Regions from separate parts of the Rhizobium sp. HT1-10 genome, predicted to be linked through region 1. Evidence: predicted binding sites of a transcription regulator. Region 1 holds the regulator's gene; each other region holds the start of a gene.
The links. Region 1 encodes LexA, which represses DNA repair genes until DNA is damaged. Its sites were predicted from a motif close to TGTTCNNNNTGTGTTCNG; they were not measured.
Positions count from the first base shown of each region.

Region 2: VH564_RS04370 (DNA polymerase IV) is a predicted target of LexA. The motif match lies at 2,802-2,819, and genes of this name have one in related genera.
Region 3: dnaE (DNA polymerase III subunit alpha) is a predicted target of LexA. The motif match lies at 2,155-2,172, and genes of this name have one in related genera.
Region 4: VH564_RS10785 (ATP-dependent helicase) is a predicted target of LexA. The motif match lies at 2,572-2,589, and genes of this name have one in related genera.

Region 1 is NZ_JBCEBQ010000008.1:164,899-169,284, forward strand. Features, by position in the region: gene kdsA (3-deoxy-8-phosphooctulonate synthase) at 1-334, opposite strand, end outside; gene VH564_RS19515 (VOC family protein) at 331-1,215, opposite strand; gene lexA (transcriptional repressor LexA) at 1,379-2,095, shown strand; gene VH564_RS19525 (ComEC/Rec2 family competence protein) at 2,076-4,386, opposite strand, start outside.
Region 2 is NZ_JBCEBQ010000001.1:872,612-876,997, forward strand. Features, by position in the region: gene VH564_RS04360 (hypothetical protein) at 1-354, opposite strand, end outside; gene VH564_RS04365 (GSCFA domain-containing protein) at 356-1,426, opposite strand; gene VH564_RS04370 (DNA polymerase IV) at 1,506-2,798, opposite strand; gene VH564_RS04375 (hypothetical protein) at 2,909-3,550, opposite strand; gene VH564_RS04380 (DUF3572 domain-containing protein) at 3,553-3,861, opposite strand; gene VH564_RS04385 (response regulator) at 3,994-4,365, shown strand; gene VH564_RS04390 (PleD family two-component system response regulator) at 4,382-4,386, shown strand, end outside.
Region 3 is NZ_JBCEBQ010000001.1:864,047-868,432, reverse strand. Features, by position in the region: gene dnaE (DNA polymerase III subunit alpha) at 1-1,932, opposite strand, end outside; gene VH564_RS04340 (hypothetical protein) at 2,291-2,878, shown strand; gene VH564_RS04335 (DUF5680 domain-containing protein) at 3,028-3,495, shown strand; gene VH564_RS04330 (ABC transporter ATP-binding protein) at 3,506-4,189, opposite strand; gene VH564_RS04325 (lipoprotein-releasing ABC transporter permease subunit) at 4,206-4,386, opposite strand, start outside.
Region 4 is NZ_JBCEBQ010000003.1:455,817-460,202, forward strand. Features, by position in the region: gene VH564_RS10785 (ATP-dependent helicase) at 58-2,529, opposite strand; gene VH564_RS10790 (OmpA family protein) at 2,860-3,528, shown strand; gene VH564_RS10795 (hypothetical protein) at 3,739-4,149, opposite strand; partial or broken gene VH564_RS10800 (IS66 family transposase) at 4,220-4,386, opposite strand, start outside.

The sequences.
Region 1 (4,386 bases):
CGATGGCGCACTGCTCTTCCGTATGGATGTCGGTGAGAACAGGAAAGCCATATTCTTTCTTCAGGTCGGCGAAGATCTCGAGCGCCGCCTCCAGTCCCAGGCCGCGCTGGGCGGAGAGCGACGTACGGTTGGCCTTGTCGAAGGACGACTTGTAGACGAGACCGATGCCGAGCGAAGCACACAGCTCCTTGAGCTTACCGGCCATCGTGAAGGCATGGTCGCGGCTCTCCATCTGGCAGGGACCGGCGATCAGCGACAGGCGCTTGCTGTTGGAAAAGACGACCTTGCCGGGACCTTCGCCGGCGACCACGTCTGAATTTGTCGGATGGCTCATGCTGTCTCCTCGAAGGCGAACAATGCCCCCTGCCCGGGAGCCGACTTCACCAAGATAGTGTTGCTCTTGCGCGTGTAGGTCACGCCGTTAGCAGCCAAATGCGCCTCTGTCACGGAAAGATCAAGCACCGCAAAGACGATCGCTCGTCCGAAAAGGCCCGCGTCGGCGCCTCCCGTACCCGTCTCGTAAAAGGCCTGCATACCCTCCTCGTTCAAGATGTCGATCCGCCCGTTCGCCGCCTCGACAGTGGTGCCGAAGGAATGCGGAGGCAATGCGGCGCCCCGCGCCACTTCGCTGACAAAGTCCGAAAATGCCGACGGATCGCGCGCCGACAGCACCACGCGAGAGATGCCGACGACCCCGTTGGCATGCTGCTCCAGGACCGCGCGGTCAGACGGCAAGGGATTGATGCGCTGACAGGTAAAGGCGAAGAAGTCGGGCGCGCGCAGATCGGCGGCGAAGGCAAGACGAAAGCCGGCCACCGATTCGCTCCCATCGGGCATCCGCATCGGCCGGCTGAATTCCAGCATCTGGCCGGCCGACAGCGCCATTGCCCGAAAGCGGTTGTCGTCGGCCTCTGCATCCTCGGTCCCGAATACCATCGCCGAGAAGCCGTCATCTCCAACCCGGAAGCGGAAAGCCTGGTCCCGGGCCGTGAACACATTGCCATCAACGGCCGTATCTTCGCATTCCGAGAGACTGGCGACCGCAAGCGGCTCGAGATAGGTCTTGTCGGCAAAGAAAACGCAGGCATTTTCGGTGCCGAAGGGGTGACGGGCCTCTGCGGCGACCGTGAACCCCAGCTTTCCGAGACGCTCCCGCACCGATGCGAGGTCGCAGGTCGGTAGCACCAGATGATCGATCGGATAGGCAGCTGTCATAGGCATGTCCCCCTGGCGGCAAGACTTCGCAGCCGACTGCCCGATGATCGGGCAAAATGATGCGATTTCCAACCTCTTCACCGAAATTTAGTCCCTTGCGGAACACATATGGAACATATAGTGTCTGTTCTGGCTTTGTTTCGCACTTGGAGCTCGAAAATCAATGTTGACGCGCAAGCAACAGGAACTGCTTCTCTTCATTCATGAACGAATGAAGGAATCCGGTGTCCCTCCCTCCTTCGACGAGATGAAGGATGCGCTCGACCTCGCCTCCAAGTCCGGCATCCACCGACTGATCACGGCACTGGAAGAGCGCGGCTTCATACGCCGCCTGCCGAACAGGGCAAGGGCGATCGAGGTCATCAAACTACCCGATGCCTACAATGCCAGCCTGCAGCCGCGACGCGGCTTCTCGCCGAGCGTCATCGAGGGCAGCCTTGGCAAGACACAGCCTGCATCGACGCCGCCAAAGCCGGTGGCCGAGGATCGCAGCGGATCGGTATCGCTGCCGGTGATGGGGCGGATCGCGGCCGGTGTGCCGATTGCCGCCATCCAGAACAACACCCATGACATCATGGTGCCGTCTGACATGGTCGGCGCCGGTGAGCACTATGCGCTCGAAGTGCGCGGCGATTCGATGATCGAAGCCGGCATCTTCGATGGCGATACGGTCATCATCCGCAATGCCAGCACCGCAAGCCCAGGCGACATCATCGTTGCCCTGGTCGACGACGAGGAAGCGACGCTGAAGCGGTTTCGCCGCAAGGGCGCATCGATTGCGCTCGAGGCGGCCAATCCGGCCTATGAGACGCGCATCTTCGGACCTGACCGGGTCAAGATCCAGGGCCGGCTGGTGGGGCTTATTCGCCGCTATCACTGACCGGTGACGTTGCCGAAGCATCCGAGTAGGACGCCTTGCGCCAGTCATAGGCGCGATGGCGCTCCCATGGACGGTTTAAGCTGGTGAATGCAGGCAGGACGCGTGGCCTGTCGGGCGCAAGGTCGATTTCGACCGATCCCGATTTGCGCAGGGACGCGCCGGTATAGAGCGTCCCGCCGGAGCGGCAGCTTTGGGTCCGCAGTTTTATGGGGGTGACGACGATATCGGCGGTATCGCAGGCCGGCCCGAGATAGGCGGCATCGGAAATTGTCGAGACGATCTGCCCGTTGGCGAGCATGGCGACACACCAATCCCTTGCGTGACAGGCAAAGCCGCCGTCCGCCACACTCTCCAGTGCGGTTTCCATGGCCGTCCGCAGGATCTTTTGCTGTTGGCCGTCGAGGCGTGTCCGCGGGCTTCCGCGCGGCGCACGGGCGGGGGTCGATTGATCCGGCGCCAGCATCTTCGGCGGTGTTTCTCCTGAGATCGGCAGCGCCTTCAGCCATTGCTGGTAGATGAAGTCAGGCGGACGCTCGCGGTTCGGCTCCAAACGCCCGTCCTGCAGCAATGCAACCAGTTCGCCATCTTCCGAAATCAAGAGTTCGGACATTGGCTTCGGCGGCATGACAGCTGCAGCAAGGACCGAGGCTGCTATCAACACCGCTCCGGCGTGGCGCAGCGCGGTGCGCAGCAGGGTCATCAGCAGGAAGCCGACAATGATGGTCGGAAACAGCCAGAACGGCAGTCGCGCAAATGGCACATTTCCGCCCCAGCTGGCGACGGTACGGGCGATGTCCATGACGAGATCAAGTCCCCATCCGGTGACAACCCAGAAGATTCCATCGAAGCCGAAGGGCATCAGTAGCATCGCGATCATGCCGACGGGCATGACGAGGAACGAGACAATCGGCATGGCCGCAAGATTGGCGACCAAGCCATAGGTCGCCAAGCGATGAAAATGTTCGATCGAGAAGATGGCGGTCGAAGCACCGCCGATGAAGGACGTCGTGGCGATGCCGGCAAAGAAGCGGCCGATGAAGCGCACCGGCATGGGCGGCCGGAACGCGGCGAAGCGGCGCTCGCGGGCCGGCCGCCGCTTCCAGAGTGAATAGCCGGAGACAAGCGCAATCGTGGCCGCATAGGACATCTGAAAGCTCGGGCCGAGGATCTGGGAGGGCGAGAGAATGAGGATGGCGATCGCCGATAGCGCGACGTTGCGCAGGCTAAAGGACGGCCGGTCGAACAGCACAGCGACCAGCATGATCGCCATCATGATGAAGGCGCGCTCGGCCGAGACGCCGAAACCCGAAATGAAGTAGTAGGCGGTCACCGTTGCCAGTGCGCCGATGGCGGCGATCTTCTTGGTCGGCCAGGCCTGCGCCAGGCGGGGGAAGAGGCTCAGCCCATGCCGCAGCCCGACATAGAAGATACCGGCTGACAGCGCCATGTTCAGCCCCGAAATGGCGATGATGTGGGCGAGGCCCGAGACCCGCAGCGCCTCCGTCGTCTCCGGCGAAATGGCGCGACGCTGATCGTTGACCAGCGATGCTGCAAAGGCGCCGGTATCGCCTGGCAGCAGCATGCGGATGCGATCGCCGATGCGCCCCCTGAGAGCGGTCAGCCAACGGTCGGCGCGGTCGAGCACAGACCGCTCGCTGCTATCTTCTTCCGCCGACATCAGGCGCTGCGGCTGACCATAGAAAAATCCGTTGGCGCCTGTGCCGTCGAAATAGGCAGTGAAGGCGAAATCATGGAGGCTTGGCAATGCCGGGCCGGCCGGCGGACTGAGCCGCGCCCTGCCCTCGATGATGTCCCCGAGGTCGAATGGCACATCCTGGCCGCGCACCAGGACGGATATCTGATCGGGCGGCCGGCCCACGATCGGCCCCTCCGTCGCCAGCAAATCGAGCGTGTAGCGCCAGCGGCCCTGATCATCCACCTCACGCCGCTGCACCTGCCCGGTCACCGTCGTCGTCACAGGCGAATCCAGCATGATCGTCGAAGCGCGCCAGCTCTCCCATTGCGCCAGCAGCATGCCGGCCAGCACGAGGGTTGCGGCATAGGCCGCGTGCCGCATGTGGGGATGAAGATCCGGCTTGAAGGAAAGGACGAGGGCAGACACCAGACATGCGGCGGCGATACCGGTAACGGGCGAATCCATCGGCAACTCGAACCAGAGGATCGCCCCGAGCCCCATATATACGGGGGCGACCAGCACCCCCCGCCCATGCGACGCCTCTTCCGCCAGCATCCGAGCGGCGGCGATTCGCCCTGTCCAGGCAACGAAGATC
Region 2 (4,386 bases), on a different contig from region 1:
GACGTAGTGGCGCCCCGCCGCCTGCGCTGTCACCGTATGGCACCGCCAATGCCGGGGTTCGCATCCGAAACTCGGATAGAAGCCGAACATAAAGACGAAGGTGCGGCTGTCGTTCGGGAGAATGACCGCCGGCGTGTCGGGATTGATTTTGGAGAACACCGCCTTCGCGGGCGGCTGAGTAAAGGCTAAGCCATCGCCTTCCGGGGCGTAGAATGGCTCAAGGAAATGATAGCCGTACCCGAGCTGAGCGATCTCCAGGTGACCATGCCGGCTGTGGAACATGCCGGTGTGACGCTCTTTCAGATAGGCCTGGCGGAGGGCGGCCGTGTGGGAATCGCCGACAATCAACAGCATCTTACAATCCCTGGGTCAGCAACAGTTCTTCGCAGACCACATCCATCGCTGCGACAACCGGTATCCGCGCAGTTGCCTGCTCGTTCGCGGATCGCTGTTCTGTCGGTGGGTGCGAGGCAAAGAAATGCGACATCACATAATCCACGCCCGCGGGATGGACCGACCGCATGTTCGGCTCGAAGAACATACCGCGCATCGATGGCCCGGTTATCAGTTCGTAGGAGGGAAAGTAGTCGACAAAATCAATTTCCTGCGAAAGGTGACCGGCAACCGCCCGCAGCACGGACTTGGAGTAAGATGTGGCCGAGAGCACGTGCTGATCCGATTTCGTTGCCGTCAGCGGCACCGGCGAAACGGTGAGCAGGAAGCGCATAGCCGGATTTACAGCGCGGACTTTGCCCATGAAAGCCACGAGATCCTCGAATATCTCGAAGTAGGAGAAGTTCTTGAATTCGTATTGGCTCTCGTCGAAGCTGCCGGCAACGGTTCCCGGGCAGAGCGGAAAAACGGCGCCATCGGCCTTTGAAACCCAGGCTTCGGTCAATCCGAGCGTAAAGATGAACACATCGGATTGGAGAAAAACCGTCTTCACCGCCTCAAGATGGCTGCGCCGACTGTTTTCGAGGTCCTCGACGCTGACGAAGGGCTCTGGCTCCAGGGCTGGGCGGAACGGATCAGAAACCCCCAAACCATTTTTCCAGGCGGGCTCTCTCGGGACAAACGAGCCAAAGGCACGCTCGAAGGTCTGGAGCATCTGCCGGACAGTGTAAATATTGCAATATCGCGCGGAGTAGACGCCGTAGTTGAACGATCTCGCCAGATCGACGGGAAAGAGCGGCGGGGCCGGCTCGTAGTCGCAGAAATTGAAGCCACTTTCTCGCAGCTTGCGGGCTATGTGCTGGGCAAAGCAACTGCCGGCGGTCACTATACGATCTTCGGCGGTGATCGGGAATTTGCTGCGGTAGATATCCTCGAGAGAATAGGGGCTCTTTTCAGCAACCGCCTTGCGCCATACCGAGCGGTCGCTCAGCCGCCGATAGGGGTGATCGCCGTAGTCTGTCTCGATAGCCATCCACTGTCCCTTGAAGATTGTCTACCGACAGTGCGGGAGCGGCCTTGTGGCAAGCTTGTGCGTCTCGCCATAACCCTTGCTATCTCTCCCGCTTGCCGCTGCCGAAGGTGTAGCCGGTTTCCACCGAGGCATTGCCGAATTTGGCGCGCAGCTTGTCCATGGCCGCTTCGGCGGCGGCTCTGCGGGCAGCGGGCTCGTCGACGAGATCTGGCGGATCGGCCCGCTCGGCGTCGCAGAGGTCCGTCACGCCGATGCCGAGCAGGCGAAACTTCGTGCCGTCCGCCTCGCTCTCGAGCAGCCGCAGCCCGGTGCGAAATATCCGATCGGCCAACTGCGTCGGATCCTCTAGCTTGCGATTTCGCGTACGGCCCTTGAAATCGGCGGTCTTCAATTTGAGGACCACGGTGCGCCCGGCAATCTCGCCCTTCTTCAGTCGCCTCGAGACCTTTTCCGAAAGATTGCGCAGGATCGGCACAAGATCGTCGTAGCGCGATATGTCATCGAAAAAGGTCGTTTCCGCCGAAACGCTCTTGGCCGGATCGTTGAGATGCACGTCCCGATCGTCGATCCCGCGCGACAGCCGGAACAGGCGCTGTCCCATAACGCCGTAACGGCGCATCAGGGCGCCTTCGTCCATTGTCTGCAACTGCCCGATGATGCGGATGCCGTCGCCCTCCAGCGTGGCGGCAAAGGCCTTGCCGACGCCCCAGATGGTCGTAACCGGACGCGGCGCCAGGAACGAAACGGCCTCCTGCCGGCCGATCACCGAAAAGCCGCGTGGCTTGTTGAGGTCGGAGGCGACCTTGGCGAGGAACTTGCAATAGGAAAGCCCGACCGAGACACTGATGCCGATCTCCGCCTGCACCCGTCGCGCAAACTTCGCCAGGGTGCGGGCCGGCAGGTCCTGATGCAGCCGTTCGGTGCCGGCCAGCTCTAGGAATGCCTCGTCGATCGACAGCGGCTGCACCAGCGGCGTCAGCTCCTCCATCATCGCCCTGACCTCACGGCCGACGCGCGCATATTTCTCCATGTTCGGGGGTATGACGATCGCCTGCGGACAAGCCTCCAGCGCCTTGAACATCGGCATGGCCGAGCGGACACCGTGGATGCGGGCGATATAGCAGCAAGTGGAGACGACGCCGCGTTTTCCGCCGCCGATGATCACCGGCTTGTCGGCAAGTTCCGGATTGTCGCGCTTTTCCACCGAGGCGTAGAAGGCATCGCAGTCGATATGGGCAAGGGTCAGCTCGTTCAATTCGCGGTGGTAAATGAGCCGTGGGCTGCCGCAGGCACGGCATCGCCTCGCGACAGCTGGCTGTTCGCTCAGGCAGTCGCGGCAGAAGCCGGGCATGGTTTCAAGGGCGTTGGTCATGGCGTGAACAAATGTTGAACATTGCCACTCTATGCATTATGCTAGCGCCACTCAAGGATGAAAAATGGCGGCGGAGGCAAAGCGTGTATGAATGCCGAGACGATCTGCCATCACGCGCCGATATGATCCCGGATCAGCCTCTCGGTAACATCCCAATTCTCCGCGCTGACGATACCTTCCGAAGGGACCGGCAGGAAGGGGCGGAAGTCGGCGTTGGCCATGAGGTTGATCAGCAGGCAGTCTGGCACGGCCGCGCCGACCGAAAGCAGGTTTCGCTCGATATCGTCTATGAACACCACGGGTTGATCTCGCTCGCCGTGCAGCCGGGCGAGCACCGGACCTTTCGGCTGCTCCGTGGCGATCATGGGGAAGTGCAGGCCGAAGCCGTCGAGCAGCGCCCGGCGGACCGGCCGGTGCCGAGGCGGCATGGCGGTAAGAAAAACGATATCCGCATCTTCCGCGAGCGAGGTCAGCGTTTCGATGACCCGCTCCGCGGGCGTCTGCCACTGATCCTGAACGCCGAAGAAGGCCTCGAGAAAGGCAGAAACCGTAGCGTCGTCGGGCTGTTCGCCATCCCGGGTGGAGACGATGTTGCCGTGCAGGCGGAAAGAGCGCGGCAGCAGGTCGTGGTCGTTGGCGCGCAGGTAGCGGGTGAAGGGTGTCAGGAACTCCAGCACCACCTCGTCGACATCGCAGACGACAAGCGGCCTGTCCCGAAGCGGAACGTCTTCTATATCCGTTGTCTCGTCCAAGATCAGTATTCTCCAGAGCCAAGGCTGGCCCCTGAAAAGTGGGCGGAGGCAGCCATGACCGCCTCGGGCGCCGTGCCGCTTGCCTCGCAGAATGCCATCAGTGATGGTTCGTGGTTCATCAAGAAATCGAGCAGACCGCCGAGAAAGCTTGGCTCGTTGACGGCATTGCGTAGCTGGGAAGGCTCCATGCCGGTGATCGCGAGGAACCGGCCGAACATGTCAGGCTCGCTTGCCAGCCAGCCAAGGACAGCAATGGCGATTTCCTGCGGATCGGCGTCCTTGCCTTTCGGCTTCTTGAAGTTGCTTTGCATTTCGCGGGGCAAATTACCTATTTCTCAACCAAATGCCGATAGCGTCGCGCTCATGGATTTATCGAATCGGCTTCCGCGCGACCTTATATTTTCGCCAACTGGATTCAAGGCCGCTCGAGGGGACACAGTATTATGCCCAAACAAGTGATGATTGTCGAAGACAATGAGCTTAACATGAAGCTCTTTCGGGATCTCATCGAGGCGTGCGGCTATACTACGATCCAGACCCGCAACGGCATGGAGGCACTTGAGCTTGCCCGAAAGCACCGGCCGGACCTGATCCTGATGGACATTCAGCTGCCTGAGGTCTCCGGCCTGGAGGTGACGAAATGGCTGAAGGAGGATGATGAGTTGCATGTCATTCCCGTCATTGCGGTCACCGCATTTGCGATGAAGGGCGACGAGGAGCGCATTCGCCAGGGCGGTTGCGAGGCTTATGTCTCCAAGCCGATCTCCGTTCCCAAGTTTATCGAAACGATCAAAACTTATCTGGGCGACGCCTGAGCGTCGGAAAAACCATATGAC
Region 3 (4,386 bases), on a different contig from region 1:
GAGCAGCGCCTTGCGCATGCCCTGGCTTTCCACCTGGAACACGCCGACCGTCTCGCCGCGGGCGAGCTTCTCGTAGGTTTCCTTGTCGTCGAGCGGAATGGTGGGCAGATCGACGGAAATACCGCGCAGCTTGCAGAAATCGACCGCAACCTTCAGCACCGTCAGCGTCTTCAGCCCGAGAAAGTCGAACTTCACCAGGCCGGCCTGCTCGACCCATTTCATGTTGAACTGGGTAACCGGCATGTCGGAGCGCGGATCTCGGTACATCGGCACCAGCTTCGACAGCGGCCGGTCGCCGATGACGATACCGGCGGCGTGGGTCGAGGCGTGGCGATAGAGACCCTCCAGCTTCTGGGCGATGTCGAGCAGCCGGGCGACGACAGGCTCCTTGTCGGCCTCTTCCTGGAAGCGGGGCTCGTCCTTGATCGCCTGGGCGAGCGTGACCGGATTGGCCGGATTGTTCGGCACCAGCTTGGAGATCTTGTCGACCTGGCCATAGGGCATTTCCAGCACGCGGCCGACGTCGCGCAGGGCGGCGCGGGCCTGCAGCGAACCGAAGGTGATGATCTGCGCCACCTGCTCGCGGCCATACTTTTTCTGAACGTAGCGAATGACCTCTTCGCGGCGGTCCTGGCAGAAGTCGATGTCGAAGTCGGGCATCGACACACGGTCGGGGTTGAGAAAGCGCTCGAATAGCAGCGAGAAGCGCAAGGGATCGACGTCGGTGATGGTCAGCGCATAGGCGACCAGCGAGCCCGCGCCCGATCCACGACCGGGGCCGACGGGGATGTCGTGGTTCTTCGCCCATTTGATGAAGTCGGCAACAATCAGGAAGTAGCCGGGAAAGCCCATGCGCTCGATGACGCCCAGCTCGAACTCCAAGCGGTCGCGATAGACCTGTTCCTCATAGCCGGGCGCCATGCCGAGAGTGGCGAGCCGCATGTCGAGGCCCTCGACGGCCTGGGCGCGCAACTCGAGCGCCTCGGCTCGTTCGGCCTCCTTCGGGTCGTCGCTGGCGCCGGTGAAGCGCGGCAGGATCGGCTTGCGGGTCTGCAGCACAAAGGCGCAGCGCTCCGCGATCTCGACCGTGTTCGACAACGCCTCCGGCAGGTCGGCAAACAGCTTGGCCATTTCGGCCCGGCTCTTCAGGTAGTGGTCCGGCGTCAGGCGAAACCGGCTGTCGTCGGAAACGATGGCATTGTGGGCGACGGCCATCAGCGCATCGTGGGCGTCGTAGTCGTCGCGGGTCGGGAAAAAGGCCTCGTTGGTGGCGACCAGCGGCAGTTCATGCTCGTAGGCCAGCGCAATCATCCGTTGCTCATGGCGGCGGTCGTAGGTGCCGTGGCGCTGCAGTTCGACATAGAGCCGGTCGCCGAAAAGGGCCTTCAGCTGCAGCAGCCGGGCGACGGCCTTCTGCGGATGGCCCTCCTTGATCTCCATATCCACCGGCCCGCCAACCGAGCCGGAGAGCGCGATCAGCCCCTCGGTACCGAGCTCTTCCAGCCACGAAGCCTTGATGTGCACCGCCTGACTGTTGTCGCCGCCGAGATAGGCGCGGCTGACGAGATCGACCATCCGCTCATAACCCGCGTCGCTCGCAGCCAGAAGCACGATGGCCGGCAGCTTGGCGAGGCCTTGATGGCCACCACGCTTTTCACCCTCGACCGCATCCTCCATGTCGATCGAGACCTGACAGCCAATGATCGGCTGCAGTCCCTCGCCGATCGCCTTTTGCGAAAACTCCAGGGCTACGAACAGATTGTTGGTATCGGTGATGGCGATGGCAGGCTGGCTGTCGCTGGCGGCCTTCGCCAGAATTTTTTTCAGTGGCAGAGCGCCTTCGAGCAGGGAATAGGCCGAATGCACCCGCAGGTGCACGAATTCCGGCGAAGGTCCCATAGGACCGCCTTCCCTGCCGTTTGCCTCTGCCATGATAAGCCCTTCCGCATGCCCGAATGAATCGGCTCCATTGTCGGCATTGCGGTCGGTAAAGTCCAGAACAACTCCCCTCGGCAGGACCGCCAGCCGGCGGTCATACCCGATAAATCACATGGCCATGACGATGATGGACAGGCTGACGACAAACATGACGATGGAGGTGAAAGCGGCGACGTCTCGAATAATATCGGTCATTAGGCCTCTCCGGTGTTGTTATGTTCTTTATATGTTCTCTTTTAATTCCGGAGTCAACGGGAATCTCTGGACGTTGAATTCACAGCAATCGCGGCTCAATGATGCGCGCTGGACCGGGCGTCGATGCGACGCTATGAGTTAGCAAGAGGAGGACATCATGAAGAGCTTAGCCTGGGCGCTGGTCATCACGCTTTCTGCAATTTCGAGCGCTGCGGCAGGCGACATCGATCCGAACCGCATCATCGGCGCCGCGACTGGCGACTGGAACAAGGACGGCAATCAGGACCTCGCCCTGCTGGTCGCACCCAAGGACGAGGCCGAGGATATCGGCATCTATATCTACCTCCGCGACAAGGAACATCTCCTCCTGAGGCTGGCTGCGACGGCGCCTCAAAAGGTCGCCGGCAACAGCAATCTCGATGGTCTCTACGGACAGGACCCAACCATCGCCGCGTTGCCGAGCGGATCGATCGCTGTTCATTCGGAGAATTCCGGCATCGGCCGCGACCGTTGGGAACAGACACTGACCATCGCCTATCGCAACGGCGCATTCGTGGTCGCTGGCTTCACATACACCCATTACGACACGTTGGACCCGGACAACAACGGCACCTGCGACTACAACGTCCTCAGCGGCAAGGTCAGCAGCGGCGGCAAGGATCGGAAGGCGGAAGTCAAGACAGTCGCGATTGGCGACTGGACCGACGAGTTCGGCATGAAGGCTTGCGGCATCAGCCCTGATTAACTCCCCTGACCGTGAAACTCAGGCAGGTCCCAGAGATCGCGAAAGGGCCGCACGGCACAAACAGCTTACAGTGAATTTTGTTCTCATTTTGTTCTTTACTGTCTCGCGAAGATATGCAACCGTAGGGACATGCTTCCTGGGGAGAACATATGGTCGACGAAGAGCGTTTGAATGCCTTCATCGTCGAGGCAAAGTCACAAACCTATGTGGCCAACGGCATGAGTCTGCCGTCGTCTCGGGCTGGGTCACATGACATCGGCTACGCGCGTGGGGAATGGCGATATCTCGACAGTTATTTCGGCGGCACCGATTTTGCTGGCCAGGAGGTGATATGGTTCATGGGCGAGCCGATCTGGGCGATGAATTATTTCGGTCGCATAACAGACACGCAGCTGATCGACGCTTCGAAGGCGGGATGCGTCATCAAGGCCGCGCTAATGCATCTGTATATCGACCACAAACGGTTCCTTGGCGGACTGGAATTCGATCACGCCTTCGGTCGCTATACCGATCGGAATATCGGGACATCGAGCCATTTCAGCGGCCAGGAAAACATAGAGGTCGGCGGGACGGTGGCTTATGAATTGGACTATCGCGGCGGGCTTGTCATCGCCTGACCGGCCTTGATCAGAATTCGACAACCTTGCCATCTGAAATGGTGACGCGGCGGTCCATTCGGGCAGCGAGATCGTGGTTGTGGGTGGCGATCATCGCGGCGAGACCCGACTGGCGGACCAGCGCCTCCAGGGCGTCGAAAACGTAGTGAGCGGTGCCTGGATCGAGGTTTCCGGTCGGCTCGTCAGCCAATAGCACAAGCGGCGCGTTGGCGACGGCGCGGGCGATGGCCACGCGCTGCTGTTCGCCACCGGAGAGTTCCGCCGGTCGGTGATCGCCGCGATGGCCGATGCGCATGTAGTCCAGCAGCTGGGTCGCGCGGACACGGGCTTCCTTCTGCGTGAGACCGGCGATCAGTTGCGGCATCATGATGTTCTCGATGGCGGAGAATTCCGGCAGGAGATGATGGAACTGGTAGACGAAACCGATGTCGTTGCGGCGGATCGCTGTCCGCTTCTCGTCGGAAAGGTTGTTGCAGGGGTTGCCGTTGATGCTCACATCGCCGCCGTCCGGCTGCTCGAGCAGGCCTGCCACGTGCAGCAGAGTGGACTTGCCCGTGCCCGATGGCGCCACCAGCGCGACGATCTCGCCGCGACGAAGCGCGAAGTCGGCGTTCTTCAGGATCGAGAGCACGGTTTCGCCTTGGCCGTAATGGCGATCGATGCCGGTAAGCTGAAGCACGACGGGGGATTTCATGGAAATGCTGGCATCCTTATTCATAGCGCAGCGCCTGGACCGGATCGAGCCGCGAGGCGCGCCAGGCGGGGAAGATCGTGGCGAGGAACGACAGGCCGAGCGCCATGGCGATGACGGTGATCGTCTCGCTCAGGTTCATCTCTGCCGGCAGCTTGCTCAGGAAGTAGAGCTGCGGGTCGAACAGAATGGTGCCCGAC
Region 4 (4,386 bases), on a different contig from region 1:
GGCCGCTTAGGGCCGAGAGCGGCCAAAAGATAGATGCCCCACAAAAACCTCCCGCCCTCACACCCTCTCCACAAACCCATCCAAAACCCGCTTCTGCCCAGCCCGGTCGAATTCAATCGTCAGCTTGTTGCCCTCGATAGCCGAAATATTGCCGTTGCCGAACTTGATGTGGAAGATGCGTTCGCCGATGGCAAAGCGCGAGGGCGTGTCCGTCGTCGATTTCGCCACCAGTTCGCCGTCGATGGTCCGGGCCTTCGGGCCGCTTTCGCCGTAGCCGATGCGCTCGACTGCGTGGCCGGAGCGGGAGCCCCAGTTGTCGCGCGTCGCATCCGTCTTGTTGGCCTGGGCGCGCTTCCAGCCGGGCGTGGAATAGCTGTTGGAGAAGGGCTCGGCCTTGTCGAAGCGGGACTGGCCGTAGCCACTTCTGCCGTAGCCGCCATAGGATTGCTCGGTCTCGGCAACGGACACGTGGTCGTTCGGTAGCTCGTCGAGGAAGCGCGAGGGCAGGGTGGATTGCCAGAGGCCGTGGATGCGGCGGTTCGAGACGAACCAGATGTGGCAGAGGCGCTTTGCCCGGGTCAGGCCGACATAGGCAAGCCGGCGCTCTTCCTCGAGGCCGGCGCGGCCTGTTTCGTCGAGGGAGCGCTGGTGCGGGAACAGGCCTTCTTCCCAGCCGGGCAGGAAGACGGTCTTGAATTCCAGACCCTTGGCGGAATGCAGCGTCATGATCGACACCGCGTCGAGGTTCTCGTTGGTTTCGGCATCCATGACCAGCGAGACATGCTCGAGAAAGCCGCGCATGCTCTCGAAACTGTCCATCGAGCGGATCAGTTCCTTCAGGTTGTCGAGGCGGCCCGGCGCTTCCGCCGACTTGTCGTTCTTCCACATGTCGGTATAGCCGGATTCCTCGAGAATCTGCTCGGCGAGTTCCGTGTGGGGCGTGTTTTCCAGCCGCTCCTGCCAGCGGCGGAACGACATCACCACGTCGTAGAGCGCCTTGCGCGGCTTCGGCTTCATCTCGTCGGTCTCAACGATGTCGCCGGCTGCTGCCAGCATCGGAATGTTGCGGGCGCGGGCGTAGTCGTGCAGGGCGCGCACCGTGGTGTCGCCGAGGCCGCGCTTGGGTGTATTGACGATGCGCTCGAAGGCGAGGTCGTCGGCCGGCTGGCAGACGAGGCGGAAATAGGCCATGGCATCGCGGATTTCCATGCGCTCGTAGAAGCGCGGGCCGCCGATGACGCGGTAGTTGAGGCCGAGGGTGACGAAGCGGTCTTCGAACTCGCGCATCTGGAACGAGGCACGCACGAGGATCGCCATGTCGTTCAGCGCATGGCCGCCGCGCTGCAGTTGCTCGATTTCTTCGCCGAGCGCGCGGGCTTCCTCTTCCGAATCCCAGGCGGCGTGGACCTGCACCTTGGCATCGTCCGGGTCTCTGCGCTCGGTGAACAGGGTCTTGCCGAGCCGGCCCTCGTTGTGGGAAATCAGGTGGGCGGCGGCGCCGAGGATGTGTTCGGTCGAGCGGTAGTTGCGCTCCAGCTTGATCACCTTGGCGCCCGGAAAATCCTTCTCGAAGCGCAGGATGTTGTCGACCTCGGCGCCGCGCCAGCCATAGATCGACTGGTCGTCGTCGCCGACGCAGCAGACATTCTGCATTTCGCCCTTCGGCCGCTGGGCCAAGAGCCGCAGCCACATGTACTGGGCGGTGTTGGTGTCCTGATATTCGTCGACGAGGATATAGCGGAAGCGCTGGTGATACTCCTTCAGCACATCCGGGTTCTTGCGGAACATGGTGATCGGATGCAGCAGCAGGTCGCCAAAATCGCAGGCATTCAGCGTCTTCAGCCGGGCCTGGTAGGCGGCATAGAGCTCGCGGCCTTTTCCATTTGCGAAAGCGCGGGCGTCGCCCTCGGCGATATCGGGCGGCGTCAGCCCCTTGTTCTTCCAGCCGTCGATCATGCCGGCGAACTGTTTTGCCGGCCAGCGCTTGTCGTCCAGGCCTTCGGCCTGGATCAGCTGCTTGATGAGCCGCACGACATCGTCGGTATCGAGGATGGAGAAATCCGAGGTGAGGCCGACCAGCTCTGCGTGGCGGCGGAGCAGCTTGACGCCGATGGAATGGAAGGTGCCGAGCCAGGGCATGCCTTCGACAGCGCCGCCGACCAGCAGCGCCACGCGCTCCTTCATCTCGCGGGCCGCCTTGTTGGTGAAGGTCACCGACAGGATCTGGCTGGGGAAGGCGCGGTTGGTCGACAGGATATGGGCGATGCGGGTGGTGAGCACGCGGGTCTTGCCGGTGCCGGCGCCGGCCAGCACCAGCAGAGGCCCCTCGAGCGTCTCGACGGCTTCGGTCTGCTCGGGGTTCAGGCCGGCGAGATAATCCGGCGTGCGACCGACATCGCGCGCGGCCATGGCGCGGGCGGCGATACCGCCGGTAGCCTGCGGGCGCGGCGCGGCTGGCTCCGGTCGCCGCGTCTCGGCGTGGTCGGGCTCTTCGTCGAAGAAGGGAATGTCGTCATGTCCTATCGTCATGTCGCGTAATGTAGTGATTCGGAATCGAAAGGCCAGAAAAGATGTTCTGCTTTCATTCCTGCGGTTTGCGGGGACGCTTGCGCCGGCTGCTCGGCCCGGCGGATGATGCTGTCTTGCGGAGGTTGTCGGCGCGGATGGGCGCTCTAGCCTCTGACCTGAGCTCGTCCGGCCCGGTGGAAAGCGGCTGCTCACGCGCGGCTGCGGAGCAGGCATAAGAATTTCGCGCCCTAGGGCGAAATTTGCCGCAGACAAGAGCGCCTGCCATTTATTTCATGATAATGCCGTATTCCTTGATACACGTCTCGTCATCGAACCAGAGGCCTCCCGTCCATGATCAAAAAATTCGTCCTTCTCGCCGTTTCGGCTGCTTTCCTCAACGCCTGCACGACCACCGATCCTTATACGGGCGAGCAGAAGGTTTCGAATACGGCCGGTGGCGCGGCGATCGGCGCTGGTCTCGGCGCGATTGCGGGTCTGGCTGTCGGCGGCTCGCCGGTCGGCCGGCGCAATGCGGCCCTGATTGGTGCCGGCATCGGTGCGCTCGCCGGCGGCTCGATCGGCAACTACATGGACCAGCAGGAATCGGAGCTGCGCCAGCAGTTGCAGGGCACCGGCGTATCGGTCACCCGCACCGGCGACCGGATCATCCTCAACATGCCGTCGGCCATCACCTTCGATACCGACCAGTATTTCGTCAAGCCCGAGTTCGACCAGACGCTGAATTCCGTGGCGATCGTGCTGCGCAAGTTCAACAAGACGCTGATCGACGTCAACGGCCACACGGATTCGACCGGCAGCATGCAGCATAACCAGGAGCTCTCCGAGCGCCGCGCCGATTCGGTGGCCGGCTATCTCGGCACCCAGGGCATCGATCCCCGCCGCGTCTCCGCCGTCGGCTTCGGCCCGACCCAGCCTGTCGCCAGCAATGCGTCCGAAGCCGGTCGCGCCCAGAACCGCCGCGTCGAAATCCAGATCGCGCCGATCACCCAGAACGGCTGATCGGACGCGCGGGCCGGGTCATAACGCTCGGGCCTTGCTGCCCACCTTTGAGAACGCTGAGCAGTACCGCATGATCGATCTTGCGGTACTGCAGTAAGCGCTGTCTTCTTCCCACATCGAAGTAGTGCGAAGGACCGTTCCTAAAAAACTACCGCTTTGACATTGATTGCAGGAGCGCGCGAGAAGCGGTCATTTGCTTTTTCGGATTGCTCAGAGATAATCGATAATGGCGCCCGAAGCCGTGGTGACTACCGAAGCGTCAATCACGCGTCCCTCTGTTGTAAGAGAAACCCTGACAAGATAGGCATCAAGCCAAAGCAAAGAAGACAACCTATCCGCCATCACCGACGCTATCGATCGGCGGTCGCCTGTAGATGGAGCGACACCGCGAACAAAAGGGTATACTTTGCAGCAGGCCGGATGTTCGTACCTCAGTTGGCCTGGACTGGTTTGCAGCTTATTCATCATTACTACCGCCCGAACACCTGCATCCAGGGAGACGCCCATCTTATGCGTTTGGAACAGATTTTCTCTGTCGTAGGCGCTATCGACAGCGAATAGCGCAACGACCGCAACTACAGACGAGGAAATGGGCGAAATCAACTTCGGGATGATCGTCATGCGTTGTCCCATCGAAATGATTCTACCTTGCCAGCCTATCCCCGATGTCCGCAATGGCCGGAAGCAGACTTCAGCCGTTTGTTCGCCCCGAATAATTCCACGGCATCAGATCGTCGATCCGGTTTTGTTTTTGACCGTTGACGGTGGCGGTGAGCGCGGCGATCAAGCAGGCGAGTGGATTTAGCGCGGTGAGTTTGGACATCTCGACCAGCCAGGCGACGGTCGCCCAGTTCTCGG